DNA from 4 places in the Streptomyces sp. NPDC006134 genome. Region 4 is predicted to be linked to each of the others. Evidence: riboswitches for the same ligand, from Rfam matches in the RefSeq annotation. Region 4 holds a riboswitch; each other region holds the start of a gene.

Region 1 (7,444 bases), on a different contig from region 4:
CCTGGCGCTGGTGGGCCTGGCCCTCGCCGTCGACCTGCCCACGCCCGGCGCCTTCAGCGGCGACGTCTTCCTGGTCCTCAGCGCGATGATCGCCGCCTGCGTCCACTCCCTGCGCCGGGTCGCCCTGGTGGCGGTCCTCAACAGCGCTGCCGGTCTGCTCCTGCTCGCCGGGCACCTGGAGGTCGACGGCGGCCACGCCGTGGTCGACTACTTCTCCCTGCTCCTGCTGGCCTGGGCCGCCGTACCGCTGTGCCTGCTGCGGCTGGCGCTGCACCGGCGGCTGCGGGGTGCCCGCGAGACCGCGGAGTCCGCGCAGCGCGCGGTCCTGCCCCCGGTACGGGCCTGGCTCGGGCACACCTGGATCGCCGTACGGTACGAGGCCGCCTCCGACGCGGCGGCCGTGGGCGGTGACCTCTACGCGGCCGAGAACACCCCGTACGGCGTACGGCTGCTCATCGGCGACGTGCGCGGCAAGGGCCTGGACGCGATTCCCCGCGTGGCCGCCCTGGTGGGCAGCTTCCGCGAGGCGGCGTACCACACGGAGACGCTGCCGCTGCTGGCCCGGCACCTGGACGAGGCCGTCGCCCGGCACACCCGCGACCTGGCCGCCGTACGCATCGGAGGCGGCGCCGAGAGCGAGCAGTTCGTCACGGCGGCCATCGCCGAGTTCCCGCCCGGCGGCCGCGAGGTCCGGCTGATCAGCCGGGGCCACTGCCCGGCGTTCCTGGTCGGCGAGGAGGGCGTCCGGACGTGGGAGCCGGCCGACCCCGGGCTCCCGCTGGGGCTCGGCGAACTGGATCCGGGCCCCTGGCAGTACGACACGCGCCCCTTCGCCCCCGGCGATCTGCTGCTGATGTGCACGGACGGCCTGCTGGAGGCGCGGAACGCCGACGGTGTCTTCTTCACGCCCGAGGAGGGCCTGGCCGACTGCCGGCGGCAGGGGCCGCCGGCCGTGGTGGAGACCGTGGCCCGGCTGGTGCACCGGCACGCGGGAGGCGTCCTCGCCGACGACCTGGCACTGATCGCGGCCACCGTCACGGAGGCGCCGTACCGGCCCCCCGCGCGCATGGAGCCCGGTTCGGCCGGTCCCGAGGACGGCTGCGCCGCACCGCCCGACTCGACGGGACCGTCCGCCGAGCACTGAGGGCCGCGCGGCCCCTGCCCACGGACCGGCCCCGGACGGGCCGGTGGGGCACGCCGGGCGCACCCCGCCGGACCGCCCGCCTCCCGGCGGCCCTTCGGGCTTCTACGCCACCGACCAGGCGATTCCGTCGAGGATGTCGTGCTCGCTGACCACGACCTCCTCCGCGCCGGTCCGTTCCATGATCGCCAGCAGGACGAGAGCCCCGGCGGCGATCACGTCGACGCGGCCCGGGTGCATGGACGGGATCGCGGCGCGCTCGGCGTGGGTGGAGCGGAGCAGGCGGCCGGTGATCTCGCGGACCCGGTCACGGGTGACGCGGGAGTGGTGGATGGCGGTGGAGTCGTACGCGGGGAGCTCCTGCGCGATCGCCGACACCGTCGTCACCGAGCCGGCCAGACCGACCAGCGTGCGCGCCTCGCGCAGCGGGACAGTCTGCTCGGCGAGGTCGAGGGCCGCCTCGATGTCGGCCCGCATCGCCGCGATCTGCTCCTCGGCGGGCGGATCGGTGACCGCGCCGTCGCGCACCAGGTGCCGTTCGGTCATGCGGACGCAGCCGACGTCGACGGAGCGGGCCGCACGGACGTGGTCGTCACCGACGACGAACTCGGTCGAGCCGCCGCCGATGTCCACCACCAGGAAGGGGCGGTGCAGGTCCGCACGGCCCGTCAGTTCCTTGGTGGCGCCGGTGAAGGAGAACTCGGCCTCCTGGTCCCCGCTGATCACCTCCGGCTCGACGCCGAGGATGTCCCGGACGCCGCGCACGAAGTCGTCGCGGTTGGAGGCGTCGCGGGAGGCGGACGTCGCCACGAAACGCAGGCGCTCGGCGCCGTGCGCCTTGACGATCTCCGCGTACTCGCGGCAGGCGGCGAAGGTCCGCTCCAGCGCCTCGGGGGCGAGCCGGCCGGTGCGGTCGACGTCCTGGCCGAGGCGGACGATGGTCATGCGCCGGTCCAGCTCGGTCAGTTCGCCGGTGGCCGGGTCGGCGTCGGCGACCAGGAGCCGGATGGAGTTCGTACCGCAGTCGACGGCGGCGACACGGGTCACTGCTCGTCCTCCCCACAGGTTCCGGCGGTCTCGGGAACCGTCACGCACGGGCCCTTGCGCCACCACTCGGGCAGCATCGCGATCGCCTCGTCGCCCAGCGGGTTGACGCCCGGACCGGCCGCCAGCGAGTGGGCGACCAGGACGTGCAGGCACTTGACCCGGTCCGGCATGCCGCCCGCGCTCGGGAAGTTCTTCAGCTCCTCGATCTCGTCGCGGCGCCGGATGTAGTCCTCGTGCGCGGCGCGGTAGGCGGCGGCCAGCTCCGGGTCGGCCGCCAGGCGCTCGGTCATCTCCTTCATCACGCCCTCGGCCTCCAGCGTGCCGATCGCCGAGTTGGCGCGCGGGCACGTCAGGTAGTACAGCGTCGGGAAGGGCGTGCCGTCGGGCAGCCGCGGTGCCGTCTCCACGACGTCCGGCTGCCCGCACGGGCAGCGGTGCGCGATGGCGCGCAGCCCGCGCGGCGGACGCCCGAGCTGCTGCTTGAAGGCCTCGACGTCCGCGTCGGTGGGCTCGGTGCGCGGGGTGGGCGGCGGAGGGGTTTCCATGGCGGTGTTCAGGCTGTCTTTCTGTCCGTGGATACGTGGGACGTGGAGCGCGGATCGTGGGCGGAGGGGGCGCGGGCCGCGGACGGAGGGCCGCGGATCGCGGGGCGGGGCCGTCCTCACCGGCCGGCGGCGTCGGACTCGTCCACACCGCCCCAGATGTTCAGGTACCAGGGGCGGTCGGCCGCCCCGAGGTCGGTGCGGGACTGCTCGGTCGCGTCCGGGTCGATGACGACGTAGCCCGTCTCGCCCGGCATCACGTAGTGCAGCCGCTGCCGGATCTGCTGCTCCGCGTACGCGTCGTCCTGCCAGCGGGCCTTCAGGTCGCGCAGGCGTTCGACCCGCTCCTGGGTCTGCTGCTTCTGCCGCCGCAGGTCGGCGATCTCGCCGCGCTGGGCGACGTACTGCCTTATGGGATAGGCGAGCACCACGACGAGGGAGCAGACGACCATCGCGAGCAGCGCGGCCCGGCCGGTCAGCCGGGAGCGGCGGGCCTGCCGCTTGGACTGCGAGCGGTAGACCCGGGCCGCCGTCTGCTCACCGAGCAGCCGGATCCGGGTCGTGGTGGAGAAACGGTCCCGGTCCTTCACCGCCATGTCCCCGCCTCCCGTTGCGCCGTCCTGGCCGTCCTACGTGCGTACGTCCCCGCACACGGTACGGGACCGGGTACGGGGACGTACGGACGACGCTGCCTTCTGCCGGGCCGGTCAGCCCTTGAAGCGCGGGAAGGCGCTGCGGCCGGCGTACACCGCGGCGTCGTCGAGGATCTCCTCGATGCGCAGCAGCTGGTTGTACTTGGCGACGCGCTCGGAGCGGGCCGGGGCACCGGTCTTGATCTGGCCGCAGTTGGTGGCGACGGCCAGGTCGGCGATGGTGACGTCCTCGGTCTCGCCGGAGCGGTGGGACATCATGCACTTGAAGCCGTTGCGCTGGGCCAGCTCGACGGCGTCCAGGGTCTCGGTCAGCGAGCCGATCTGGTTGACCTTGACCAGCAGGGCGTTGGCGGCGCCCTCCTCGATGCCGCGGGCCAGGCGCTCGGGGTTGGTGACGAACAGGTCGTCACCGACGAGCTGCACCTTGTCGCCGAGCTGGGCGGTGATGGTCTTCCAGCCCTCCCAGTCGTCCTCGAACAGCGGGTCCTCGATGGAGACCAGCGGGTACGCCTCGACCAGCTCGGCGTAGTACTCGGTCATCTCGGCGGCCGTGCGCTCCTTGCCCTCGAAGACGTACACGCCGTCCTTGTAGAACTCGGACGCGGCGACGTCGAGGGCGAGGGCGATCTGCTCGCCGGGGGTGTAACCGGCCTCCTTGATCGCCTCCAGGATGAGGTCGAGGGCCTCGCGGTTGGAGCCGAGGTTCGGGGCGAAGCCGCCCTCGTCGCCGAGGCCGGTGGCCAGGCCCTTGCCCTTCAGGACCTTCTTCAGGGTGTGGTAGACCTCGGCACCCCAGCGCAGGGCCTCGGAGAAGGACTCCGCGCCGATCGGGGCGATCATGAACTCCTGGATGTCCACGTTGGAGTCGGCGTGCGAGCCGCCGTTCAGGATGTTCATCATCGGCACCGGCAGCAGGTGCGCGTTGGGGCCGCCCAGGTAGCGGAAGAGCGGCAGGTCGCTGGCCTCGGAGGCGGCGTGGGCGACGGCGAGGGACACGCCGAGGATGGCGTTGGCGCCCAGGGAGCCCTTGTTGTCGGTGGCGTCCAGGTCGAACATGGCCTGGTCGATCAGGCGCTGCTCGGTGGCGTCGTAACCGACCAGCTCCGGGCCGATCTGCTCGATGACGGCCAGGACGGCCTTCTCGACGCCCTTGCCCTGGTAGCGGTTGGTGTCGCCGTCGCGCAGCTCGATGGCCTCGAAGGCGCCGGTCGAGGCGCCGGACGGAACGGCGGCACGACCCGTGCTGCCGTCGTCGAGGCCGACCTCGACCTCGACCGTGGGATTGCCTCGGGAGTCCAGGATTTCCCGGGCTACGACGACGTCGATGGACGGCACGAGCATCTCCTTCTTGGATGTGACGCGGGTGGGCAGGACCGCGGCGGTTCTGCCAGAGAAACCGTGTGGCTCTGCGGGACGAGCCTAACCGGCTCCGGGCGATCGGCCAGCCGGTCACCCACCCGTTGGACAGAACCGAGAGTAAATTGTTTCCGAACGGAACAAACACGTCCCCCGTGCGGGCCGCCGTGCGGGCCCGTCCGGAGGTGTCGTGGCGCGGCGCGAAAAACCCCGCCCCGGTGCGTACGGGGGACACGCACCGGGGCGGGGAGCCCGTGGGGGGACCGGGCGGGGAGCCCGGGGGCCGGGCGGGAGCCCGTGGGGGGAATCGGGCGGGAGCCCGGGGGCCGGGCGGGCCGGTGCCGCGCCTTACTTCAGGTGCAGCTGCTGGCCCGGGTAGATGAGGTCGGCGTCCTCGACGATGTCCTTGTTCAGCTGGAACAGCTTCTCCCAGCCGCCCTGGACGCCGTGGTCCGCGGCGATCGTGCTGAGGGTGTCGCCCTCGACCACCTTGTACTCGCCGTCGCCCTTCTCGACCTTCTCGCCGGTCGGGGTGGTGACGGTCTTCTGCGAGGCGGCCGGGCGCTCCTGGGAGCGGGATGCCTTCTGCTCGGTCGAACGGGTCGTGGTCTCGGACTGGGCCGACGACGAGCCGGCCGAGGAACCGGCCGAGCTGCCGGAGCCGGTGTTCGAACCGGCCGAGGAACCGGCCGAGGAACCGGAGCCGTTGTCCGAGCCGGCCGACGCGCCGCCGCCGGTGTACGCGGCGCCGGACAGACCCTTGCCGCAGACCGGCCAGGCACCCTTGCCCTGGCCCGCGAGCACCTTCTCGGCGACCGCGATCTGCTGCTCCTTGCTGGCCTGGTCGGCGGTGGCGGCGTACTGCGTGCCGCCGTACGCGGCCCAGGTGGAGGCGGAGAACTGCAGACCGCCGTAGTAGCCGTTGCCGGTGTTGATGGACCAGTTGCCGCCGGACTCGCACTGGGCGACGGCGTCCCACTCGGAGGCGGTGGCGGCGGAGGCGTTGCCGGCCGCCATCAGCGGGGCGGCGACGGCGGCGCCGGCGACACCGGCGAGCGTGATGGCGCGGGTGGCCTTGGACGGACGACGGTGCTTGCCCTTGCCGGAAAACAGCATGGTTGATCCCCTCACCGACGCCTGCGAGGTGAGCTGTCGGGTTCGGGCCGGTTGAGTTGCCCGGCCGGGCCCCTTGCGGGACTCGGCTCCACCCCTAGCCGCTCCGGCTCAACTGCCCGGCGCGGCGCTTACCTTGGGTCCCCCGCTCCTGCCTGCGGCGCTTGACGCGACGACTGTTCCCGGACGGCCGCTGGCAGGATTCGGCGTTGCGGCAGCCGGGGCCCGCGGTGGCGAGCGCTCATGACCGTAGACAGGCCACCGACGGAATTTCAAAGACGATCAGGGCTTCTGAGACCTATCTCTCACCGCGTTTATAAGGGACATTAGCGGTGAAGCCTGACGCGAACTCCCGCTACTTTTCGCCCGTTTCGTCACCGACCGCAAGCTTCTGACCGGGAAGGATGTGGTCCGGGTCGGCGCCGACCGTCTCCTTGTTCTCGGCGTACAGCCCCTGCCATCCGCCGCTGAGGTCAAGGGAGTCGGCGATGGCCCAGAGACTGTCGCCGTGGCGGACGGTGTAGGAGCCGTCGACGACATCGCGCGCCGACCCCTCGCCGCGCGAGGCGTGCCGGCCCGAGGAGGTGCCGTCGCGGCGGTCGGCCGGGGTCTCGTCGGCGCTGGGGCCGCGATGGCGGCCGTTGCCGGAGGTGCCGGTGTCCGTCAGGCCCGAAACAGCCTCCTCCTGTCCGGAGTTGCCGGATGCGTCACGCTCGGGCGCGGCCGGGTTCCGGGAGGCGCCGGGGGCCGACACGGACCCGGAGCCCGAGCCGGAATCAGCCGATGTGCCGGACTTTGGCGATTCCTCCCGGTCACCCGACGAAGCGTCAGGCGTGCCGGACGGAGACGAGATGGAGGACGATCCGGACGTTCCGGAGCTTTCGCTCTTACTCGGCGACACGGACGGGTTGGCCGATATGGATGAGCCGGACGATCCGGACGCCTCCGGTGACTTCGGCGACTTCGGCGACGCCGAGGGGTCCGTCGACTTGGAGGACCTGGACGACTCCGACAACTCGGGCGATTCAGGTGTCTTCGTGGCATCCGGTCCGGACGACGCCCCGTCCGCCGGAGCGGTGCCGGTGGCGGCCGATCCCGAACCCGCGTTCAGGCCGGCGAGAAGGCCGCAGGTCGGCCAGGCGGTGATGCCCTGGGCCGCGAGGACCTTCTCGGCGATTCTTATCTGCTGGGAACGGCTGGCCTGGTCGGCGCTGGACGCATAGGCGAGTCCGCCGTACTTCTCCCAGTCGTCCTGGGTGAGCTGCAGACCGCCGTAGTACCCGTTGCCGCTGTTCTCGCTCCAGGCGCCGCCGGTCTCGCACTCGGCGACCCGGTCCCAGGTCGCGCCGTCGGCCGCACTGGCACCGGAGGCTCCGAGAAGGGGGATCGCGATGGCGGAGCCGGTCACTCCGGCGGCGACCACGAGTGCCGGAGCCTGGCGGGGGCGGCGGTGACGACCGTTCCCGGAAAGCATGCGGAAACCTTTCGCGAGACAACAGGGACCGCGCGACGGGTGGCGCTCGGCGCCGCGCTGATCCGTGAACGTATAGCCATACGATCACTTGTCACAAGTTCATGCCGCGCAGATCACA
Region 2 (7,444 bases), on a different contig from region 4:
CCCCGCCCGCCAGCCAGGCCCGGACATCGGCGACCGTGTGGCTGCGCCGCACGATGAGCCGGGCGATGCGGTACCGCTCGTCGCGGTCGGAGCTGAGCGCGTGCCGCACGGCGGTCGCCGTCTCGTAACCGGCGCGGGCGGCCATGGCCCGGACCTTCGCGCTGTTGTAGCCGTGCGGGTAGGCGAGATGCCGGACCGCGTGACCGAGGGTGTCCTCCAGGACGTCCTTGGAAGCGCGCAGTTCGTACGCCAGCCGCCGGGCGGACAGGGTGTCCAGCTGGGCGTGGGTGACGGTGTGGCTGCCGATCTCCATGCCGGAACGTTCCAGCTCCGCCACCCGGTCCAGCGTCATCATCGGGGCGGGCGGCAGCAGACTGCGCCCGCCCGGCGCGAGGGCACCGGTGGTGAGGTAGGCGGTGGCGGGCAGGGAGCGCGCGGCCAGGGCCTCGGCGGTGGGGCCGGGCAGGTCGGCGAAGCCGTCGTCGAAGGTGAGCAGCACCGGCCGGGGCGGCAGCGGCGCCCGCCCGGCCAGATGGTCGGCGAGCGCGCTGATGGTCAGCGGAGTACGGCCGCTGTCGACGACGGCGTCCAGATGAGCGGCGAACTCCTTGGGACCGACCGTGAACTCGGCGATCCAGGACGGCGGGTCGTCCATCACGGCGTGATAGAGGAAGACGGGGATGGCGGCCCTGTTCCCGCCCTCGGTGCCGGGACCCGCCGGCCGTCTGCCGCCGCCGTCCGCCGCTGTCGTCATCTCGCCTCCCGGGTGAGCGTGCGCAGGGCGCGTCGCGCCCGCAGATAGCCGACGGGGCCGTACAGCATCCCCCGGCGCTGCAGGCGGGAGAGGCGGTGCGGCCAGGGGTGCGTGCGTGCGTCGTGTGCGCCCGGCGCGCCGGTCGTGCCGCCCGCACCGGTTGCGTTGACCCAACCGGCCGTGCTCTCCGTGCCGTTCGCGCCTGCCACCGTGCCGTTCGCGCCTGCCACCGTGCCGTTCGCGCCTGCCACCGTGCCGTCCGCGTGCCGGGCGGCGCTCAGGGCGCGGGCGTGGGCCAGGCCGCGGGGCAGCCGGGCGAGGAAGGCCGGCAGCAACGTGGGGCGGTTCACCAGGATCGCCGTGAGATAGGCGGTGAGGCCGGCGCCGTAGCCGTACGCCTGGGTCTCCAGGTCCTTCCAGGTCTCCCGGTGGTGGTGCCACACGAGCGCCTGCGGGGTGTAGTGCAGCCGATGCCCCTGGGCGAGGACCCGGACGAAGCCGTACAGGTCGTCGCCGCCCCGGGCGCGTGTGCCGGCGCCGGTGGCCGGGTCGAAGCCGCCGACGGAGCGCAGTACCTCCGTGCGGAAGGCCATGTTGGCGCCCGAGCCGAACCGGCCCGCGGTGAACGGGAACAGCGGCTCGTCGTCGGGCGGGTCCTTCGGGTCGTACGTCCGCGGCGTGAAGCCCTTCGCGAAGCCGCCGTGGCTCTCCAGCAGCACCTGGGCCGGGGTGCGCAGCCGCGCGGGCAGGATCAGCCCGGTGGCGCAGCCCAGGCGCGGGTCGGTGGCGAAGGGCGCGGTCAGCTCGGTGAGCCAGCGTGGGTCGGCGACCACGTCGTCGTCGGTGAAGGCGACCACCTCGCCCCGGACGGCCGCGAGCCCCCGGTTGTGCGCGATGGCGAGCCCGGGCACCGGTTCGCGCACGTACCGCACGCGCTCGCCGTACTTCCGCTCGACCAGTTCCCGGGTCTCGTCGGTCGCGGGCGCGTTGTCGACGACGACGATCTCGAAGTCCGGGTGGTCCTGGGCGAGGAGCGAGTCGAGGGCGCGGGCGAGCTGCCCGGCACGCTCCCGGGTGGCGACGACGACACTGGCGGACGGTGGCGCGTGTGACGGCGGCGCGGATGACGGTGGCGCGTGTGACGGCGGCGCGGATGACGGTGGCACGTGTGACGGCGGTGCGGATGACGGTGGCACGTGTGACGGCGGTGCGGATGACGGTGGCACGTGTGACGCCGGCGCGGACGACGGTGGCGCGGACGACGGCACCACCTCGCGCGCCGTGTCTCCGGCCCCTTGACCACCGCTCTCGGCGCCCCGGCTGCCGCCCCCGGCCCCTTCTCCGCCGGATGCCCCTTCCGCGCGCTCCACATCCCGGCGCTCAGCATCCCGATGCTCCGCGTCCCGGCGTACCGCGTCCCGGCGTACCGCGTCCCGCGCGAGCCCGGCGAGCACCTCCTTCGGGTCGGCGCCCTCGGGTACCCGGCCGAGCAGCGTACCGACGGGCCGTCCGCCCCTCCTGACCAGCACGAACACCTCTCCGGACGTCACCGGAGGACTGCCCGGCCCGGGTCTGAGGGAGACCTCCGGGTCCCGGCCGGCCGCCCCCTCCCCTCCGTCCGGTCCCAGGTCCAGCTCGGCGACCTGCACGGGCTCGATGCCCTGGAACAGCGCGATCTCCCGCCGCACCCGCGCGGTACGGGCCGCACGCCCGCCCCCCTCCGTCACGCGCCCTCCCCCTTCGTCACGCGTCTTTCCTCTCCCCGTCACGTTCCTTCCCCCTCCGCCATACGCCCTCCCCCTCCGTCACCCTCCGTCATCCCGGATCTCACCCCTGAATCCGATGTCGGGGGCGACCGGACCTGACATCAGGGCCGGCGCAGCCGTGCCGCGCCCTTCAGCGTCCGTGCCGCCAGCGAGGCCAGTCGCGGCCGGCTCCGGACGAAAGCGTGCGTGCGGCGGGCCGGCTCGCGGCCCAGCCAGTGCAGCGCGGCCCCCGCACCCGGACGCGTCACCGCCCCTTCGTACACGGGCAGTTCGCCCGTCCTCAGCGATTCCTTGTACTCGGCCCGGCCCCGCCCCATGTCCAGCAGGCCGATGCCCTGCGCGGCGGCGGCCTCGGCCATCCGCAGATGCAGCACCAGCCCCGGCGAGTACTTCGCGAAGTGCGGGTCGTAGGCCGGGAACCAGCAGGCCAGTACGGACGCCGAGCGCAGCCCGAAGTGGGCGGCGACCGGCCGGCCGCCGGCGTAGAGCACGGACAGCGTGCCGCTGCACTCCGCTGCCCGGGTCGCGGCGAGCCGCCCGACGAGCCGGGTGATCCACTCCTGCGCGAACCGGTCCCGGCGGCCCGTACGGCGGTACTGCGCCGACTTCCACGCCATGAGCGTGCGCAGCGCGGCCGGGTCGCGTTCGTCGAAGACGAACCGGACCTCCCCGACCTGGCGGCCGAGCCTGCGCTCCTTGGCGAGCGTGGTCTTCAGGAACTTCGGCGACTGGGTGCGCAGGACGGACTCGTAGGCCTCGTACCCCTTCTCCACGTCGATGACGTAGGCGGGGTGCTCCTCGGCGGCGTACGGCACGAACAGCCCTTGTTCCGCTTCGAGGTTGTCGAAGGCGAAGCTGGACAGCGAGCAGGATCGCAGCAGTTCGCGGGTGTCCGGCCGCAGGCCCGGACGCAGCACCACGCCCTGGCAGTCCGACACCCCGAGCCCGATCGCCCGGCCCTGGCCCAGCGGCCCGCGCTCGTGCGGCAGGAAACCGGCCGCCTCGCCGCCCTCGTAGAGCACCGCCACCCGGGCCCGCGGCCGCACCAGGCCCACGGCGTCGGCGAACTCCGGTTCCATGAAAGGGTTCCGCGGCGCCGAGGACTTCGCGCGCAGTTCCCGCCAGTGCTCCCGTTCCCCCTCGCCCAGCTCCTGTGGCCTCAGCACACGGATACGTCCACTGCTCAACCTGACCCCCCGATCAAGTCCCCCCTGGACACATGGGACGGTACCGCCGAGCCCGCCCGGGCGGTAGGTAGCGGAAGATGTTGTTGCCAACCGGTGCAGACGCCCTCAACCGTGCGCAGCCGGTGATGCGTCAGCTTTCGGACACCCGGTTCCCTCCCCCGGGGTCCATGTCCTCTTCCGGTTCACGGTGAGGACGGACGGCCGGGCGGCCCCGCCGGCCGCCGCCCGCCGCCCTCGGGCGTGCGGGGAGCCGGGAACCGGCCGCTTCCGCGGTGAAACGGCGGGGCGTGTTGTCCGTATTCTCTGATCATGGACCGGACTGCGTATGCCCTCATCGCCACCGACCTGGACGGAACGCTGCTGCGCGGCGACGACACCGTCTCCGACCGGTCGCGCGCGGCCCTCGCGCGGGTGGCCGAGGCCGGCGCCCGCCACCTGGTGGTCACGGGCCGCCCGGCACCGAGAGTGCGGTCACTGCTCGACGACCTCGGCTGCACGGGGCTCGCGGTGTGCGGTCAGGGGGCACAGTTGTACGACGCCGGCGCGGACCGTCTGCTGTGGTCGGTCACGCTGGACCGGGAGCTGGCCGAGACCGCGCTCGGCAAGATCGAGGCCGAGGTGGGGCAGGTCCACGCCGCGGTCGACCAGGACGGCGTCGACGGGCTCACCCTCATCGAGCCCGGGTACCTGATGCCGCACCCGACCCTGCCCGCGGTGCGGATCGAACGGCGCGACGACCTGTGGTGCGCGCCCATCAGCAAGGTGCTGCTGCGCCATCCCGAGCTGTCCGACGACGAGTTGGCGGCGACGGCGCGCGCGGTGATCGGCTCGCTGGCGACGGTCACCATGTCGGGTCCCGGGACCGTCGAGCTCCAGCCGTGCGGTGTCACCAAGGCGACCGGTCTCGCGCTGGCCGCCGAGCACCTCGGCCTGAGCCCGTGGCAGACCCTCGCCTTCGGGGACATGCCCAATGACATCCCGATGTTCGACTGGGCGGCGCACGGCGTCGCGATGGCCAACGCCCATCCCGAGCTCAAGGCGGTCGCCGACGAGGTCACGGAATCGAACGAGGACGACGGCATCGCCGTCGTCCTCGAACGACTGTTTCCCGCGGTTCGTTAGGGCCCGGAGCGGCCCGTCAGCACCTGGCGCGGTCCGTCAGCACCTGGAGCGCCCGTCAGCACCTGGAGCGCCCGTCAGCGCCCGGCGCGGTCCGTCAGCACCCGGAGCGCCCGTCAGCGCTCAGTACGCCCCGAAGACGTTGTCGATCGAGCCGTACCGGTGGGCCGCGTAGTTGCAGGCGGCGGTGATGTTCGCGACCGGGTCGTACGGGTCCCACGAGGTGCCGGGCACGTGGTAGGCCCGGAACGTCGGGTCGATGACCTGGAGCAGGCCCTTGGACGGGGTGCCGTTGATGGCGTTGATGTCCCAGTTGTTGATGGCGTACCGGTTGCCGGACGACTCGCGCATGATGTTGCGGTGGATGCCGTTGTACGTCCCCGGGATGCCGTGCTGCGCCATGACGTCGAGCGACTGCCGGATCCAGCCGTCGAGGGTGTTCGTGTAACCCGCCGTCCCGGTGACGACGGTGGGCGTGGCGGCCGGGGTGGCCGCGGAGGCGGTGGCGGCGCCGGCGAGCGGCAGGGCGAGTACGGCGGCGCCCGTGCCGAGGAGGGCCAGCTTGCGGGCGAGTCGGGCGGTGGTGGCGTGCCGGTTCTGACCGGATGCGCGCATGACGAGTTCCTCTCCTGCCGCCTGCGAGGTGAGCTGTCGGGTTCGGGCGGGAGGTGCCCGGCCGTGGCCCTGACGGGCACGGCTTCACCCCAAGCCGCTCCGGTGTGGTGTCCGGCGCGGCGACTTACCTGGGTCCCCCGCTCCTGCCGTGCGTGAGTTGGTCGGTCGATGGGTGTGCGTCCGGGCGGCGGCAGGATTCGGCGTCCGCCCGACAGGCCGGGAACGTATGCGAGGGCACATGTCCGAAACAAGTGCAGGAATCACCTCTCGGGCATGTTGACCTTGTTCTGAGGTGTTTGGGGTGCTTGATCCTTTACGGCCGCCAAGGGTCAACTGGCTTGCGGGGTACAGGGAGGCGGGCGGATGTGGGGGGTGTGGCCGCCCGGGCGTCGGCGTGAGCCAATTCACGGCAAGCGGAAAGAGTGGCAAATCGGGCAATAAGGCCAACTAGTCCTTAAATGGCTTCTCGTGGGGACTGTTGTCGTATGCGGGCGGGCGGGCGGGCGGGCGGGCGGGCGGGCGAGCGGGCGGGCGGTGCGGTGAGGGGTGGGTCCTGGAGTCGCGCCGAGGAGCGGAACGCGGGTTTGCGTGTCGAATGGGTGACCTTCCCGGGGTGCCGGCCGTTGGGCGCGGGGGCGGGGTCTTCCGTGCGGGGTCTTCCGTGCGGGATCTTCCGTGCGGGGTCTTCCGCGCGGGAGCTTCCGTGCGGGAGCTTCCGGGCGGGCCTCCGGCGCGCCGCGTCCGCTTGGGGGCCCGGCTCATGTCTGCTCATATCTGCTGATCACAAATATGCCGGTCATGATCCGATACCGACCGGCCTGTAACCGTGGGCGCTATCGGTGATCGAAACGTGACCGGATACGCTGACTTGAGTGATGGCAGCGACCTATCGACAAACCGTGTAAGCGCCAGTAGACACCAGCAGACAGGAGACCCCTCGTGACCGTCGTCGGGCCGTTCGGGCTGAGCGTGCGGGACCAGGCACTGGAAGCCGATGTCCAGGCCGGACTGGCGGCTGTCGAGGAAGGGTTGCTTGAGGCAACCAAAAGTGAAGTGCCGTTCATCACAGAGGCCGCCCAGCACCTGGTGCGGGCGGGCGGGAAGCGTTTCCGGCCACTGCTGGTGATGCTCGCGGCCCAGTTCGGCGACCCGTACGCCCCGGGGGTCGTGCCGTCGGCCGTCGTCGTCGAGCTGACCCATCTGGCGACGCTGTACCACGACGACGTGATGGACGAGGCCGCGGTACGGCGCGGGGTGGCCAGCGCCAACACCCGCTGGGGCAACTCGGTGGCGGTCCTCACCGGCGACTTCCTGTTCGCGCGGGCCTCACAGATCCTCGCCGACCTCGGCCCGGAGGCCGTCCGCGTCCAGGCACTGGCGTTCGAACGGCTGGTCACCGGGCAGATCCTGGAGACGGCCGGACCGCAGGACGGACGGGACCCGGTCGAGCACTACCTCGACGTCCTCGGCGGCAAGACCGGATCGCTGGTGGCCGTCTCGTGCCGGTTCGGCGCGATGATGTCCGGGGCCCACGAGACGCACGTGGACGTGCTGACCCAGTACGGCGAGCGGCTCGGCGTCGCCTTCCAGCTCGCGGACGACGTGCTGGACATCGCCTCCGACTCGCACGAGTCGGGCAAGACGCCGGGGACGGACCTGCGCGAGGGCATCGCGACCCTCCCCGTGCTGCGCCTGCGTGAACGGGCCGCCCGGCTGGGGCTGGCCGAGGACGTCGAGCTGTGCGAGCTGCTCGGCTCCGACCTGACCGACGACGAGCGCCACGCGGAGGCGCTGCGCCTGCTGCGCGCCCACCCCGCGCTGGAACAGGCCCGCCGGGACACCGTCCGCTACGCGGAGGACGCGCGCGCCGCGCTCACCCCGCTGCCGGAGTGCGAGGCGAAGACCGCGCTGGTGGAGCTGTGCGACGCGGTGGTGCACCGAGCCGGGTAGAAGCCGGGTGGGAGCCGGGTGGAAACGGCCGGCCGGTCCGTCTGCCTTGCTGG
Region 3 (7,444 bases), on a different contig from region 4:
CGCTCCTTCACCGCGGCCCCCCTCTTCACCGCCGCGCCCCTGGTCGCCGCCCCGCTCTTCTCCCGGCGCGGCACCCTGCTCACCGGGCTCGCCTCCGTCGCCGCCGTGCTCGGAATTCACCTGGGGTTCGGTGTCCTGGCGCGGATCGACGCGCTCACCGAACTGGTCACCGTGGTGACGGTCGCCGCGCTCGCCGTGCTCATCAACGGCCTCGTCCGGCGCACCGGCGAGCGCCTCGCCTCCGCCCGCGAGATCGCCGAGGCGGCGCAGCGGGCGGTGCTGCCCGAACCCGCCGAACGGATCGGCGGGTTCGAGATCGCGGCCTGCTACGAGGCGGCGCAGGCGGACGCGTTCATCGGCGGTGACCTGTACGCCGTGCAGGACAGTCCGCGCGGTGTCCGGCTCGTCGTCGGAGACGTGCGCGGCAAGGGCATGGGCGCGGTCGCGGCCGTCGCCGTGGTGATCGGGGCGTTCCGGGAGGCCGCCGAGCAGGAGGCCACGCTGGAGGCGGTCGCCCAGCGGCTGGAGCGGGCGCTGGCCCGCGAGGGCACCCGGCGCGAGGGACTCGACGCCTTCGAGGGGTTCACCACCGCCGTCCTCGCCGAACTCCCGCACGGCGACGGGATCGTCCGCATCGTCAACCGGGGGCATCCGCCGCCCCTGCTGCTGTACGCCGACGGCACCCTGCGCCCGCTGCCGCCCGCCCGGGAGTCCGCGCTGCCGCTCGGCATGGGCGAACTCGGCGTCTGGCCCGACCGCGCCGACGAGACCGTCTTCCCCAGCGGTGCCACGCTGCTCTTCTACACCGACGGTCTGTCCGAGGCCCGCGACGCCCACGGCGTGTTCTACGACCCGGCCGTCCGGCTCGCCGGCCGTACCTTCCGCCACCCCGCCGACCTGCTGGCGGCGCTCGCCGACGACGTGCGCCGGCACTCCGGAGGCGGCATGGCCGACGACATGGCGCTGCTCGCCGTACGGCGTTCCTGACTCCGCGCCCGATCGCCGTCACGGATGGTGACGGGGTGGCCGCCCTCCGCATAACAACTGACACACCGTCAGGTTGCGTGTGGGGCGAGGGGGGTGGCTGAGGGGAGGTCAACTCGCCGGAAATGCGGTGGTCATGGCCTGTTCGTCCCCCCGGAAATCGTTAATGATCAAGCGGAACGGCTTGGAATACGCGCCTCGCGTCTATTAACGTTCGATAACGCAGCGCGGTCGTCCCAGCCGTCACAGGAGACGGCTCCGCGCGCACGCGCCGAATCCCGTCAGGGAACCGGGGAACCACCACCTTGGGGTGAATCGGGCGTATGCCGCCGTGGAGACACGGCACGTATACGCGCGTAGGAGACCTTCCTGCTCCGAACCCGTCAGCTAACCCGGTAGGCGGAGAAGGAAGGAAAGGAGCGCGCCCACGTGGCGTCCAACCGGCCTGCCCCCGAGGCCCCGTTCATGCCGAGCCGGCATGACACCGTCCCCTTCGGCCACGGCGGCCCCCTTCCCGGTGAGGGCCCCGGCGAGGGTCCCTTCGAGGAGTGGAACCCCACCGCGGAGTCCGTCCGTCCCGTGCGCGGCCGGCACCGTGTCGCCAAGCAGCGCGGTGGATTCGCCCGCAGCTCCACCGTCCTCGGCGTCGGTGTCATCGCCGCCGTCGGCGCGGGCGGCATGGCCAGCGCGCAGTCCGGCAAGTCGCCGGTGTCGATCACCATGCCCGACCTGCCGTCCGTGGGCTCGCTCATCGCGGACGAGGAGGAGGAGCCCGCGGCGACCACTCCGGCCGCCCCGCTCAGCGGCATCGGCACGGCCTCCGCCGGCACCGAGCAGGGCACCGCCGACGCCGGTGAGGCACTGCGGGCCCGGATCATGGCGCAGGCCGAGCAGCAGCAGGAACAGGCCGAGAGCAAGGCCGTCGCCGACGCCGTCGCCGCCGCTGAGAAGGAGGCCGCTCAGGCCGCCGCCGCGGCGGAGAAGGAAGCCGAGGCCAAGGCCGCCGCCGAGAAGGCGAAGGCCGAGGAGGAGGCCAGGAAGAAGGCCGAGGCCGAGCGGCTCGCCGCGCTCGCCCGCCAGTACGCGCTGCCGACCTCCTCGTACACCCTCACCTCCACCTTCGGGCAGGCCGGCCCGTACTGGTCCTCCGGTCACCACACCGGCCTCGACTTCGCCGCCCCCACGGGCACGCTGATCAAGGCCGTGCACAGCGGCACGATCACCTCGGCCGGCTGGGACGGCTCCTACGGCTACAAGACGGTGCTCACCCTCGACGACGGCACGGAGATCTGGTACGCCCACCAGTCCTCCATCAGCGTCAGCGTCGGCCAGAAGGTCTCCACCGGGGACGTGATCGGGCGCGTCGGCGCCACCGGCAACGTCACGGGCGCGCACCTGCACCTGGAGGTGCACCCCGAGGGGTCCGCCTCCGGCGTGGACCCGGCGGCCTGGCTACGGAGCAAGGGGCTCACTCTCTGAGGACGGGGCGGGGGACCGGTCGGGCCGGGTTCGCTCGGCCCGGTGAGTCCGCGGAAGGTGAGTCCGCGGAAGGTGAGTCCGCGGAATAGGTGGCCTTGCCATCTATGTTGCAGAAGGGCATGACTTCTCTTCGCAAGCTCGGCTCCTCCGACCTCGAGGTCTTCCCGCTCGCCCTCGGCGGCAACGTCTTCGGCTGGACCGCCGACGAGGCGGCCTCCTTCGCCGTCCTCGACGCCTACACGGCCGCCGGCGGCAACTTCGTCGACACCGCCGACGCCTACTCCGCGTGGGCCGACGGCAACAGCGGCGGCGAGTCCGAGACCCTCATCGGCAAGTGGCTCAAGGCCCGCGGCAACCGCGCGGACGTCGTCATCGCCACCAAGGTCAGCCAGCACCCCGAGTACCCGGGCCTGTCCGCGGCCAACATCAAGGCCGCCGCCGACGCCTCCCTGCGCCGCCTGGGCACCGACCACATCGACCTCTACTACACCCACTTCGACCAGCCCGAGGTGCCGGTGGAGGAGATCATCGGCGCCCTCGACGAGCTGGTGAAGGCGGGCAAGGTGCGGCACATCGCCGCCTCCAACATCTCCGCCGAGCGGCTGCGGGCCTCCCTGGACTTCTCCGAGCGGGAGGGACTCGCCCGGTACGTGGCGCTCCAGCCCCACTACAACCTCGTCTCGCGCGACACCTACGAGGGTGAGCTCCGGGACACGGCCCAGCGGGCGGGGCTCGCCGCCGTCCCGTACTACGCCCTCGCCTCCGGGTTCCTCACCGGCAAGTACCGGCCCGGCGCCGCCGTCGACAGCCCGCGGGCGGGCAAGGCCGCGCAGTACCTCCAGACCGAGCGCGGGCAGCGGGTCCTGGCCGCCCTCGACGAGATCGCCCAGGCCCACGACGCGCCGATGGCCACGGTCGCCCTGGCCTGGCTCGCCGCCCAGCCGACGGTGGCCGCGCCGATCGCGTCCGCCCGGACCGTGGAGCAGCTTCCGGCGCTGCTGGGGGTGGCGGAGCTGACCCTGACGGAGGCGGAGCTCGGCAGGCTGACGGAGGCGTCCGCCTGACGGCGCGGGCGGCCGGGCGGCCGGGGCGGGGGCGGGAGCGCCTGGGGGCCGTCCGTCCGCCTACGTGCGGTACGGGTTGTACTGCGGGTGGGGCTGCGGATGCGGGTAGGGCTGTGGAGGTGACTGGTACGGGGCCGGTGCGGTGTGCGGCGGCCGGTACGGAGACATCGGGCCGTACGGCGTCCAGGGGGCCGGCGGCATCATGACCGGGGGCGGGGGCGCGGTGACCCGTGCCGCGTACTCCAGCGCCGGGCGGGCCACCCCGTGGCGGCTCCACAGCTCCCGCAGCAGCTCCCCTTCCCGAACGGTGAAGTCGGCGCCCGCCCGGCCGTGGCGGCCCCGGTGGCGCAGGAACGCCAGCGAGGTCGCGTACGCCTCGTACTGCGCGACCGCCCGCGCCGCCGCCTTCCCGGCGTGGTGCCGGGCGTACTCCCGGGCGATGCGGCGCGCCCGCATCGAGCCCAGCGCGAACGGTTCGGCCGGGGTCAGCCAGCCGGTCGCGACATAGGGCGGCAGTTCGGTCCGCACCGTCCTCAGCTCGCGCTGCCGCGTCCAGATCACCAGCCACGTCAGCAGGCCGAACGCCGGCACCATGAACGCCGCGTACACCGCGAAGAAGCCGTAGTCGCCGAGAGCGGCCGAGCCGTTCCACAGGGCGTGCACGCCCATCGCGAGCAGCAGGCCGGCCGGTGGGAGCAGCGCGCGGCGGACCCGGCGGCGCTCCCCGGACAGCGCGGCGATGCCGAAGCCGATGCCGGTGAGCACGGTGAACAGCGGGTGCGCGAACGGCGACATCACGATGCGCACGAAGAAGGTCGCCGCCGTGACGGAGGCGATGCCGGTGTCGCCGGTGAGCTGGTCGGTGCCGAAGGCGGTGCCCAGGTAGAGGATGTTCTCGGTGAACGCGAAGCCGGTGGCGGTGACACCGGCTATGACGACACCGTCCACGATCCCCGTGAAGTCCCGTCTGCGGAAGAGGAAGACCAGCAGGACGGCGGCGGCCTTCGCGGACTCCTCGACGACCGGGGCTATGACGGTGGCGCCGAGGGTGTCGGCGCCGTCCGGGTCGGCGGTCGCGGTCGCTATCCACCGGGTCGCGAAGCTGTTGGCGACGATCGCGATGAGCGCGGCGGCGCAGGCGCCCCAGGCGAAGGCGAACACCAGGTTGCGCCAAGGGCCGGGTTCGACGCGGTCCAGCCAGCGGAACGCGGCGATCAGCAGGGGGACCGGGAGGACGGCGAGACCGAGGCCGACCAGGAACCCCTGCGTGCCGGTCTCCTCGCGGACCAGGGCCAGGATGACGAGGCCGGAGAGCGCGAGGAGGGTGATCAGCGCGCCGTAGCGGACCCAGGGGCGTTGCCACCAGTGCGGGTGCGCGTTCCGCAGGGGGCCGGCCGGAGGACCGTTCGGCGGGCCGCTCGGCGGACCGCTGGGATACGACGTCGGGTGCGGGGGACAGGTGGCCACGGCATCGACCCTAACGAGGCGAGCGGCGCCGGTGCAGGGAGCGGCGGACTTCAGGCGCCGGTGGGGGACTGGTTCCGGTGGACGCGGCGGAAGAGCAGGTCGTTCACCACATGTCCCTTGTCCAGCCCTTGGCCCTCGAAACGGGTGAGGGGGCGGTGGGCGGGTCGCGGGGCGAAGCCGCCGTCCGGCTGGGTGTTCTCGTAGTCGGGGTGCGCGGTGAGCACGTCGAGCATCTGCTCGGCGTACGGCTCCCAGTCGGTGGCGCAGTGCACGATCGCCCCCGGCTTGAGGCGGGTCGCGGCGAGGGTCAGGAACTCCGGCTGGATCAGCCGCCGCTTGTGGTGCCGCTTCTTGGGCCAGGGGTCGGGGAAGTAGACGCGGAGCCCGTCGAGGGAGTCCGGGGCGAGCATCTCGCGCAGGAGGATGATCGCGTCGCCGTTGCCGACGCGGATGTTGGACAGGCCGCCCCGGTCGGCGAGGTTGAGGAGGTTGCCCTGGCCGGGGGTGTGGACGTCGACGGCGAGGATGTTGGTGTCCGGGTCGGCGGCGGCCATCTGGGCGGTGGCCTCGCCCATGCCGAAGCCGATCTCCAGGACGACCGGGCGGGTGTTGCCGAAGAGCTCGGCGAGATCGAGGACGCGCTGCCCGTCGATGTCGAGGCCCCACTTGGGCCACAGGCGCTGCAGCGCGTCGGCCTGTCCCGCGGTCACGCGGCTGCGGCGTGGCTGGAAGCTCCGGATCCGCCGTTCGAAGTGCGAGCCGGCCGGGTCGGCCTTCGGGCCTTCCGGGAAGCGGGGCTCGCCCTTGGGGCGGGAGGGGGCGGGGGGCTGGGGAGCCTCGGGGGCATTACGGGAGTCAGACACAGTGGGGTCGATTTTACGGGGGTGGGGGTGGCCGGGGCTTGTGCCGTGCTCGCGGGTGGGGGTGGCCGTGGGTTTGTGCTGTGCCTGCGGTGCGGGTGGGGGTGGCCGTGGGTTTGTGCTGTGCCTGCGGTGCGGGTGGGGGTGGCCGTGGGTTTGTGCTGTGCCTGCGGTGCGGGTGCGGGTGCGGGTGCGGGTGGCCGGGGCTTGTGCCGTGTACGCGGGCGGGAGTGGTGGAGGGCTGTGCCGTGCACGCGGGCGAGAAGCTTGCGGGCGGGGTGGCCGTGGCGCCGGTCAGGTCCGGCCCAGGGCCGTCAGTGCTCGCCGCGCCACCTCTCTCCCGATCGGCAGGGACGCCGTCGCCGCGGGGGACGGCGCGTTCAGGACGTGCACCGCGCGGGCGCCCTCCCGGATCAGGAAGTCGTCGGCCAGGGTGCCGTCCGGCAGGACGGCCTGAGCCCGTACGCCCGCCGCCGCCGGCACCAGGTCGTCCTCGGTCACGGCGGGCAGCAGCCTGCGCACCGCGCCGGTGAAGGCGGCCTTGGACAGGGAGCGCCGCAGCTCGCCGGTGCCGTAGCGCCAGTGGCGCCGGGCGATGCGCCAGGAGCCCGGCCAGGTGAGGGTGGAGGCCAGCTCGCGGGGGCGGACCGTGCTCCATCCGTAGCCCTCGCGCGCCAGGGCCGGGACCGCGTTCGGGCCGATGTGCACGCCGCCGTCGACGCCCCGCGTCAGGTGCACCCCGAGGAACGGGAAGGCCGGGTCCGGCACCGGGTAGACCAGGCCCCGCACGAGGTCGGGCCGGGCCAGCTCGTAGTACTCGCCGCGGAACGGCACGATGCGCATGCCGGGGGCGTCCCCCGTCATCCTGGCGATCTCGTCGCAGTACAGGCCGGCGCAGTTCACCAGGACGCGTGCGCGGACGATGTCGCCGGAGCGGGTGAGCGCGGCGACCCCGAGGGCCGGTCTGCGGTCGATGCGGACCACCCGGGCGCCGTAGCGGATGTCCGCGCCGGAGGACTCGGCGAGCTGCCGGGCGACGGCGGTGTAGTCGCAGACGCCGGTGGTGCCGACGTGTATCGCGGCCAGGCCGCGGACCTCCGGCTCGTACTCGGCGATCTGGGCCGGGCCCAGTTCCCGTACCGGTATGCCGTTCTCCCGGCCGCGCTGCACGAGCGCGTGCAGGCGGGGCAGCTCCGCGCGGTCGGTGGCGACGATCAGCTTGCCGGTGACGGCGTGCGCGATGCCGTACTCCGCGCAGAACTTGATCATCTCCGTGGCGCCCCGCACCGCGTAGCGGGCCTTGAGGGAGCCGGGGCGGTAGTAGATGCCGCTGTGGACGACGCCGCTGTTGCGGCCCGTCTGGTGGCGGGCCGGGCCCGGCTCCTTCTCCAGGACCGTGACCCGGGTGCCGGGCGCGGCACGGGTGATCGCGTACGCCGTCGACAGGCCGACGATCCCGCCGCCGATCACCAGCACGTCGCAGTCGTCGGCGGCCCTCTGCCGCGCCCTGTGCCCCACCTGCTCCACCTGCTCCACCTCCCGGGTCCGATAGTGCACTGCGCCACTGACAATGCCTTCAAACCCGGGGCG
Region 4 (7,444 bases):
CCCGCCGGACGTCGAGGGTGCCGCGCGGCGGCAGCGGCGGCCAGGGCTGTTCGGGGTCCGCGGGCACCGGGAGGCCGAGCACCTGGCCGGCGCGCAGGGCCACGCGCGTGTGCCCCTCGGGCGACAGGTGCAGCCGGTCGGCGTCCCAGGCCCGGCGGTCCTGCACGCTGCGCAGCGACCACAGGTCGAGCACCGGGCAGCCGTACCGGTCGGCGATGGCCCGCACGTGCCCGTTGTAGGTGGCGATCTTGCCGCGCAGGTGTTTGAGCAGGGGCACCCCGCGGGTGTCGAAGCCGGTCGTCACCATCACGGTGCCGGCCGCGGCACTCAGCGCGGCGACCGCCCGCTCGAACCGTTCGGCCACCTCGTCCGGGTCGGTGCCGGGGCGGATGATGTCGTTGCCGCCCGCGCAGAACGAGACCAGATCCGGCGCCAGCTCGACGGCACGGGGCACCTGGTCCGCCACGATCTGGTCGAGCAGTTTGCCGCGCACGGCGAGGTTCGTGTAGGTGAAGTCGCCTTCGGGCCGGCGGTCGGCGAGGAGTACGGCGAACCGGTCGGCCCAGCCGACGAACTTCCCGTCGGGTCCGGGGTCGCCGACGCCCTCGGTGAAGCTGTCCCCCACCGCCACGTACGACCCGATCACTGATCTGCTGTCACTCTTCGAATCGTCTGCCACATCGGCCCATCATTCACCTTGGAATGTGACCTACGCGACCGTAGGAAGGGGTTGACGGACGGTGAGATAAGCCACTCCTAAAGTGTTCGCCAATTCCGGAATACGGCGGCACCGCCGCGAGTGCCGGACAACGCCGAAGGCCGGCCCCGGGGTTCGGGGCCGGCCTTCGGTGTGCGCGAGGGGCGCGGGCGTCAGACGGAGACGCCGTGCGAGCGCAGGTAGGCGATCGGGTCCACGTCGGAGCCGTAGTCCGGCGTGGTGCGGATCTCGAAGTGCAGGTGCGGGCCGGTCACGTTGCCGGTCGCGCCCGACAGGCCGATCTGCTGGCCGGCGGTGACGCTCTGGCCGGCGGAGACGGAGATCGAGGACAGGTGGGCGTACTGGGCGTAGTGGCCGTCGGTGAGCTTGATGACGACCTGGTTGCCGTACGCGCCGCCCCAGCCGGCGGAGACGACGGTGCCCGCGCCCACGGCCTTCAGGGAGGTGCCGGTCGGGACGACGAAGTCCGTGCCGGTGTGGTAGCCGCTGGACCACATGCTGCCCGACTGGTGGTACGGCGTGCCGACGGTGCCGCCCGGTACGGGGGACACGAAACCGCTGGAGGCGGTCGCGGTGCCGGCGGACTGGGCGGTCGCCTCATCGGAGGAGGACTGCTTCGCGGGGGCGTCCGACGACGGCTTCTGCGACGGCGTGGCCGGCTTCGACGGCGCGGCGGCCTTCGCGGAGGAGGCCGCCGAGGAGGAGGACTTGGCGGCGCCCGCCTCGGCCTTGCCGCCGATGACGAGCTTCAGGCCGGGGTGGATGAGCGACGGGTCGGCGCCGACGGCCTCGCGGTTGTCGGCGTAGAGCTTCTTCCAGCCGCCGCTGACGTTCTGCTCGTCGGCGATCTTCGACAGGTAGTCACCGCTCTTCACGGTGTACGTCCGCGCGTCCGAGTTCTTCCCGGCGCTCTTTCCGGCGGCGTTGTCCCGGGCCGCCGGAAGGGACTGAACGGCCTTTTCGGAAACCGGCTGCGCAGGAGCGGCGTGAGCGCCTGCGGCCCCCATGAGCGGGAGGGCGAGCGCCGCGCCACCGGTTCCGGCGAAGGCGATGGTACGGGCGAAAAGCTGGGCCTTGGGCCGGCGATGCTTACCCTTCGCGGGCATGACGAATTCCTCTCCGGCGCCTGCGAGGTGAGCTGTCGGGTGCGGGCTGGAGATGCCCGGCCGCACGGGGGTGCGGCTTTACCCCAAGCCTTTCCGGAGACCGGAACAGGCGGTTGTACCTGTGGGTCCCCCGCTCCTGCCGTGTACGGGTGGTGGGTGAGTGCGGCTCCGGTCGGCGGCAGGATTCGGCGTCCGTCCGGATCGGTGGTGAACGTAAGCGACCAGGACGCACAGGGACAAGCAAGAGATTGCCGGGGCAGGCGTTTCACCTGATCCTTTTCGGGAAAATGACGTCACTCTGCGTCGATTCCGAGAGGGCCGCATGACGCAAAAGCCCTTGAAGAGCGTGCGAATTACGTGAGCATGACGGGCGACGCACGGTCACGGATATGACGCTCCTCACGCGTCGGCCCCTCAGATTCTTTTATTCCGGAGCGAGTTGTAAGGATTGTGGCGATCCGGGCATCTCAAGCAAAATTCTCAATACAGACACAAGCTCCTAATTCCTCCCTTCGTCGGGGGTGGTGCGCCCCGGCGGCAAGGGCGCGCGGGCGCCCCCGTCATGCCTGTGGACAACTCATTGCCCCAGGCAAGGGATGCCGTATCGTCGGGAGGGTGCCCGCCGCACGCAGCGCCGGTGGGACGGACTGGGAGGAGCCCTCGTGACGCAGCAGGTCCCGTCGACCGAACCCGAGCTGACCGGAGTGCGCAACTTCCGCGACGTGGGCGGACTGCCGACGGTGGACGGGCGCCGGGTGCGGTACGGAGTGCTCTTCCGCAGCGGCCACCTCGCGCACGCGACCGAGGACGACGCCGCGTTCCTCTCCTCCCTGGGCCTGCACACGATCTTCGACTTCCGCAACGCGGCCGACCAGAAGCTGGAGGGCCCGGACGTCGCGCTGCCCGGCGTGCGCAACGTGAACCTGCCGCTGTCCGACCCGGCCGACGGCGCCGAGTTCTGGAAGATGGTCCGCGACGGCGGCCTCGACCAGCTGCGCGAGATCCTCGCGGACGGCAAGGGCGCGCAGCGGATGATCGACTCGTACCGCATGATCATCAAGGAGCGCACGGCGGAGCACTCCCGGGTGCTGCACGCGCTCGCCGAGGACAGCGTCCCCGCCCTCATGCACTGCGCGGCCGGCAAGGACCGCGCGGGCCTGTCGGTGGCGGTGACGCTGCTCGCCCTCGGCGTCGAGCGCGAGGCGATCGTGGAGGACTACCTGAAGTCGAACGCCAAGCACCGCCGCTACAAGGTGCGCCGCAGCGGCACGTCGGCCTCCGCCTACTCCCCCGAGGTCATGGACCTGCTCAGCCCGCTGTTCGACGCGCGCGCCGAGTACCTGGCGGCCGCCTTCGACACGATCGAGGAGACGTGGGGCGGCGTGGACGCCTACCTGGCGCAGGGGCTGGAGCTCGCCCCGCAGACCCGGGAGCGGCTGCGCGAGCGCCTGCTCGACTGAGGCCGGCGACGGCCGCCGCTACTTGGCGCCGGCCTCGAACAGCAGGTAGATGAAGGCCGCGAAGACGTGTCCGACGGCGATGTAGACGATGAGCCGTATCCACAGGGCGCGCGGGAACTTCTCTTCCATGTCTCTCATGGCGTTCCTTCGGGGTCCGGGCCCAGGCACAGGGTGGCCGTGGGGCTCTGCAGCAGGGTGTGGACGAACAGCAGCTCGACCCCGTCGGCGTCCTGGGCGGCGATCCGGTGCGGGGTCAGCGAGTCGAAATGGGCACTGTCGCCGGGGCCGAGCCGGTGCGTGGCGTCCCCGAGGCACAGCCGCAGCCGCCCGCCGAGGACGTACAGCCACTCCTCGCCCGGGTGCACGCGCACGATGTCGCCCTGGGAGCCGTGGGGCACGTGGACGCGCAGGGCCTGCATGCCGCGGCCGGGCGCACCGGCCTGCCAGTACGTCCAGCCGCCCGCGGCCGTCGGTTCCATGGCGGCGGCGCGGACCACGGCGTCCCGGTCCGCGACCGTCTCGCCGAGCAGCTCGGAGACGGTTGTGGCGTAGATCCGGGCGAGGGCGAGCAGCATCGGCAGGGAGGGCTGGCGCTGCCCGGTCTCCAGGCGGGACAGATGGGCGGGCGACAGCCCGGCGGCGCGGGCCGCGGCCTCCAGGGTGAGGCCGGCGCGCCGCCGCAGGGCGCGCAACTGCGGCGCGACGGCGGCCACCGGTTCGGCAGGACCGGGCGGCCCGGACGGCCCGGACGGCCTGGTCGGCCCGGACGCGGGGAAGCTCATGCCTCCATTGAGCCGGAGCCTTGCCCAGAAGACAATTTCTTTGCCTGTGAGGCAAGGCGCCGCTCGGGTCCGTCCGGCCTCAGCGGTTCGCCACCGCCTGCTTGACCAGCGTCTTCCCGAAGTCCCACAGCAGACCGCCGCCCTCGTGGGCGTCGTCCATGACCTCGGTGAAGGCGTCGACGAACCGGTCCACCTCCCGCTCACCGATGATCAGCGGCGGAATCAGTTTGATCACCTCCAGGTGGTCGCCGGAGACCTGGGTGAGGATCCGGTGCCGTTGCAGCAGCGGGACGACCACCATCTGCGCGAACAGGCCCTTGCGGGCGGCCTGCAGCATGGTCCAGCGGCTGCGCAGCTTCAGCGACCTGGGCCGGCCGAACTCGATGCCGATCATCAGGCCCCGGCCGCGGACCTCGGCGAGCAGCTCGTACTTGTCCACGAGGGCGGCGAGCCGGGACCTGAGCAGCTCCCCGGTGGCGGCGGCGTTGGCGACGATCCGCTCGTCGTCCATGACGGACAGCACGGCGAGCCCGGCCGCCATGGCCTGCGCGTTGGACCCGAAGCTCGCCGAGTGGACCAGCACCCGGTCCATCGACGAGTAGACCTTCTTGAAGATCCAGTCCTTGCCGAGCGTGGCGCCCACCGGCACATAGCCGCCGGACAGCGCCTTGGCCACGCACACCAGGTCCGGTTCGACGCCGTCCTCGTGCTGGTAGGCGTAGAAGCGGCCGGTGCGGCCCAGGCCCGTCTGCACCTCGTCGGCGATGAGCAGCGCCTTGTGCCGGTGCAGCAGTTCCTGCGCGGCGCGCAGCCAGCCGGGCGGGGCCTCGTACACGCCCTTGCCCTGGACCGGCTCGACGATCAGGGCGGCGACGTCGCCCTTCCTCAGCTCCCTCTCCAGCGCGTCGAGGTCGCCGAGCGGGACGGCCGTGTCGGGCAGCAGCGGGGCGAAGCCGTCACGGAAACCGGACTCGCCGTTGACGGACAGGGAGCCGGTGGTCAGGCCGTGGAAGGCGTGCTCGCAGTACAGCACCCTCGGCTTCCCGGTCGCGTACCGGGCGAACTTCAGCGCGCCCTCGACGGCCTCCGTACCGCTGTTGCCGAAGAACACGCGGTCCAGGTGCGGGCTGTACGACAGCAGCTTCTCGGCCAGCAGTCCGGGCAGCGGCTGGCAGTCGAAGCGGGTGAGGTCGGCGAGGGAGGCGTCGAGGACGTCGTGCAGCGCCTTGCGGACGACGGGGTGGTGGCGGCCCAGGCCCATCACCCCGAACCCGGCGAGCATGTCCAGGTAGTCGTTGCCGTCCGCGTCCCAGAAGTACGCGCCCTGCGCGCGCTCGTAGACCTTGTCGAAGCCGATGGTGTGCAGCATGCGCGGGAGCTGGTGGTTCAGGTACCTCGTGTGCAGCTCGTAGCGCTCGGCCCCGCGCTCGGCCAAAAGCGCGCCGAGGTCGAACTCCGTGGTCATTCAGTTCTCTCCTTGAACGGGCGGGACGGTCCGCTGGTCCTGTGCGGCCAGGCTCGCGCCGATCCGCCCGGCCACCTCGACGGGCGTGAGACCGATGTCGGCGAGCACCTCGGCGCGCTTGGCGTGCGCCAGGAACTGCTCCGGGACGCCGAACCGCCGTACCGGTACGTCGACGTCGGCGTCGCCCAGCGCCAGCGCCACCGCCGAACCGACGCCGGCCGCGCGGCTGTTGTCCTCCACGACGGCGACCAGCCGGTGCCGGGCGGCCAGGGGCGGCAGCGCCGGGTCGACGGGTTTGACCCAGCGCGGGTCGACGACGGTGCACCCGATGCCGCGGGCCTCCAGCAGTCCGGCGGCCTTCAGGCAGACCGGCGCCATCACGCCGACGGCCACGAGCAGCACCTCGGGCCGGTCTGCCGCGTGCAGGACGTCCAGTCCGCCGATCCGGTCCAGCGCGGGGATCTCCGGCCCGGCGGATTCCTTCGGGAAGCGCAGCAGGGTGGGTGCGTCGTCGACGGCGACGGCCTCGCGCAGCTGGGCGCGCAGCTGGCCGGCGTCGCGGGGCGCGGCGATGCGCAGTCCGGGGACGACCTGGAGGACCGACAGGTCCCACATGCCGTTGTGCGAGGGACCGTCGGTGCCGGTGACACCGGCCCGGTCCAGCACGAAGGTCACGCCGCACCGGTGCAGCGCCACGTCCATCAGGAGTTGGTCGAAGGCTCGGTTGAGGAAGGTGGCGTAGACGGCGACGACGGGGTGCAGGCCGCCGGTGGCCAGTCCGGCGGCGGAGACGGCCGCGTGCTGCTCGGCGATGCCGACGTCCCAGACCCGGTCGGGGAACCGCTCGGCGAAGGCGCCCAGGCCCACCGGGTGCAGCATGGCTGCCGTGATCGCCACCACGTCCTCGCGTTCCTCGCCGATCCGCACCATCTCCTCGCCGAACACCGAGGTCCACGACGGCCCGCCGGAGGGGGTGAGCGGCTCGCAGGTGCGCGGGTCCATCACGCCGACGGTGTGGAAGTGGTCCTCCTCGTGGGCGAGGGCGGGTTCGTAGCCGCGGCCCTTCTCGGTCAGGCAGTGGACCAGCACCGGCCCGTGGAAGCGTTTCGCGCACCGCAGTGCCGACTCGACGGCGCCGATGTCGTGGCCGTCGACCGGGCCGACGTACTTCAGGCCCAGGTCCTCGAACAGGCCCTGCGGCGCGAAGGCGTCCTTGAACCCCTTCTTCGCGCCGTGCAGGGCCTCGTAGACGGTGGTGCCGACGACGGGGGTGCGCCGGAGCACGTCCTTGCCCCAGGCCAGCACCTTCTCGTAGCCGTCGGTGGTGCGCAGGGCGGCCAGGTGGTGGGCGAGGCCGCCGACGGTCGGCGCGTAGGAGCGCTCGTTGTCGTTGACGACGATGATCAGCGGCCGGTCCCGGGCCGCGGCGATGTTGTTCAGCGCCTCCCAGGCCATGCCGCCGGTCAGCGCGCCGTCGCCGACGACGGCGACGACGTGGCCGCCCTCCCCCCGCACCCGGCGTGCCTTGGCGAGGCCGTCGGCCCAGCCGAGGGCGGTGGAGGCGTGGCTGTTCTCGACGACGTCGTGCTCGGACTCCTCCCGCGACGGATAGCCGGACAGGCCGCCCTTGCCGCGCAGCTTGGAGAAGTCCTGGCGCCCGGTCAGGAGTTTGTGGACGTAGCTCTGGTGGCCGGTGTCCCACAGGATGCGGTCGACCGGTGAGTCGAAGACCCGGTGCAGGGCGACGGTGAGCTCCACCACCCCCAGGTTGGGTCCGAGGTGACCGCCGGTCCTGGCGACCGCCTGCACCAGGAACGCGCGTATCTCGCCGGACAGTTCACCGAGTTCCGCCTCGGACAGCGCCTTCAGGTCGTGTGGTCCCCGGATGCTCTCCAGGATCGTCACGCTCGGCC

Evidence for each region. A riboswitch is a leader RNA that binds a small molecule or an ion and turns the genes downstream of it on or off. The one in region 4 is predicted to bind cyclic di-AMP.
Region 1: linked by a shared signal. The riboswitch ahead of ABZ340_RS16455 (transglycosylase family protein) and the one ahead of ABZ340_RS05555 (peptidoglycan DD-metalloendopeptidase family protein) in region 4 are both predicted to bind cyclic di-AMP.
Region 2: linked by a shared signal. The riboswitch ahead of ABZ340_RS02975 (transglycosylase SLT domain-containing protein) and the one ahead of ABZ340_RS05555 (peptidoglycan DD-metalloendopeptidase family protein) in region 4 are both predicted to bind cyclic di-AMP.
Region 3: linked by a shared signal. The riboswitch ahead of ABZ340_RS31600 (M23 family metallopeptidase) and the one ahead of ABZ340_RS05555 (peptidoglycan DD-metalloendopeptidase family protein) in region 4 are both predicted to bind cyclic di-AMP.

Annotation. Positions count from the first base shown of each region.
Region 1 is NZ_JBEXTV010000021.1:99,969-107,412, forward strand. Features, by position in the region: gene ABZ340_RS16430 (PP2C family protein-serine/threonine phosphatase) at 1-1,144, shown strand, start outside; gene ABZ340_RS16435 (Ppx/GppA phosphatase family protein) at 1,247-2,188, opposite strand; gene ABZ340_RS16440 (DUF501 domain-containing protein) at 2,185-2,733, opposite strand; gene ABZ340_RS16445 (septum formation initiator family protein) at 2,850-3,326, opposite strand; gene eno (phosphopyruvate hydratase) at 3,438-4,718, opposite strand; gene ABZ340_RS16455 (transglycosylase family protein) at 5,088-5,855, opposite strand; cyclic di-AMP (ydaO/yuaA leader) riboswitch at 5,859-6,025, opposite strand; gene ABZ340_RS16460 (LysM peptidoglycan-binding domain-containing protein) at 6,208-6,606, opposite strand; gene ABZ340_RS16465 (hypothetical protein) at 6,704-7,075, shown strand; partial or broken gene ABZ340_RS16470 (transglycosylase family protein) at 7,039-7,326, opposite strand.
Region 2 is NZ_JBEXTV010000003.1:87,528-94,971, reverse strand. Features, by position in the region: gene ABZ340_RS02995 (polysaccharide deacetylase family protein) at 1-655, opposite strand, end outside; gene ABZ340_RS02990 (glycosyltransferase) at 751-1,920, opposite strand; gene ABZ340_RS02985 (GNAT family N-acetyltransferase) at 2,622-3,686, opposite strand; gene ABZ340_RS02980 (HAD family hydrolase) at 4,017-4,829, shown strand; gene ABZ340_RS02975 (transglycosylase SLT domain-containing protein) at 4,950-5,441, opposite strand; cyclic di-AMP (ydaO/yuaA leader) riboswitch at 5,446-5,615, opposite strand; gene ABZ340_RS02970 (polyprenyl synthetase family protein) at 6,381-7,391, shown strand.
Region 3 is NZ_JBEXTV010000068.1:17,601-25,044, reverse strand. Features, by position in the region: gene ABZ340_RS31605 (PP2C family protein-serine/threonine phosphatase) at 1-987, shown strand, start outside; cyclic di-AMP (ydaO/yuaA leader) riboswitch at 1,244-1,401, shown strand; gene ABZ340_RS31600 (M23 family metallopeptidase) at 1,414-2,463, shown strand; gene ABZ340_RS31595 (aldo/keto reductase) at 2,583-3,527, shown strand; gene ABZ340_RS31590 (PrsW family intramembrane metalloprotease) at 3,588-4,994, opposite strand; gene trmB (tRNA (guanosine(46)-N7)-methyltransferase TrmB) at 5,045-5,857, opposite strand; gene lhgO (L-2-hydroxyglutarate oxidase) at 6,149-7,381, opposite strand.
Region 4 is NZ_JBEXTV010000006.1:151-7,594, reverse strand. Features, by position in the region: gene ABZ340_RS05560 (SGNH/GDSL hydrolase family protein) at 1-646, opposite strand, end outside; gene ABZ340_RS05555 (peptidoglycan DD-metalloendopeptidase family protein) at 871-1,824, opposite strand; cyclic di-AMP (ydaO/yuaA leader) riboswitch at 1,829-1,986, opposite strand; gene ABZ340_RS05550 (tyrosine-protein phosphatase) at 2,487-3,284, shown strand; gene ABZ340_RS05545 (DUF6126 family protein) at 3,303-3,422, opposite strand; gene ABZ340_RS05540 (XRE family transcriptional regulator) at 3,419-4,066, opposite strand; gene ABZ340_RS05535 (aspartate aminotransferase family protein) at 4,146-5,531, opposite strand; gene dxs (1-deoxy-D-xylulose-5-phosphate synthase) at 5,532-7,436, opposite strand.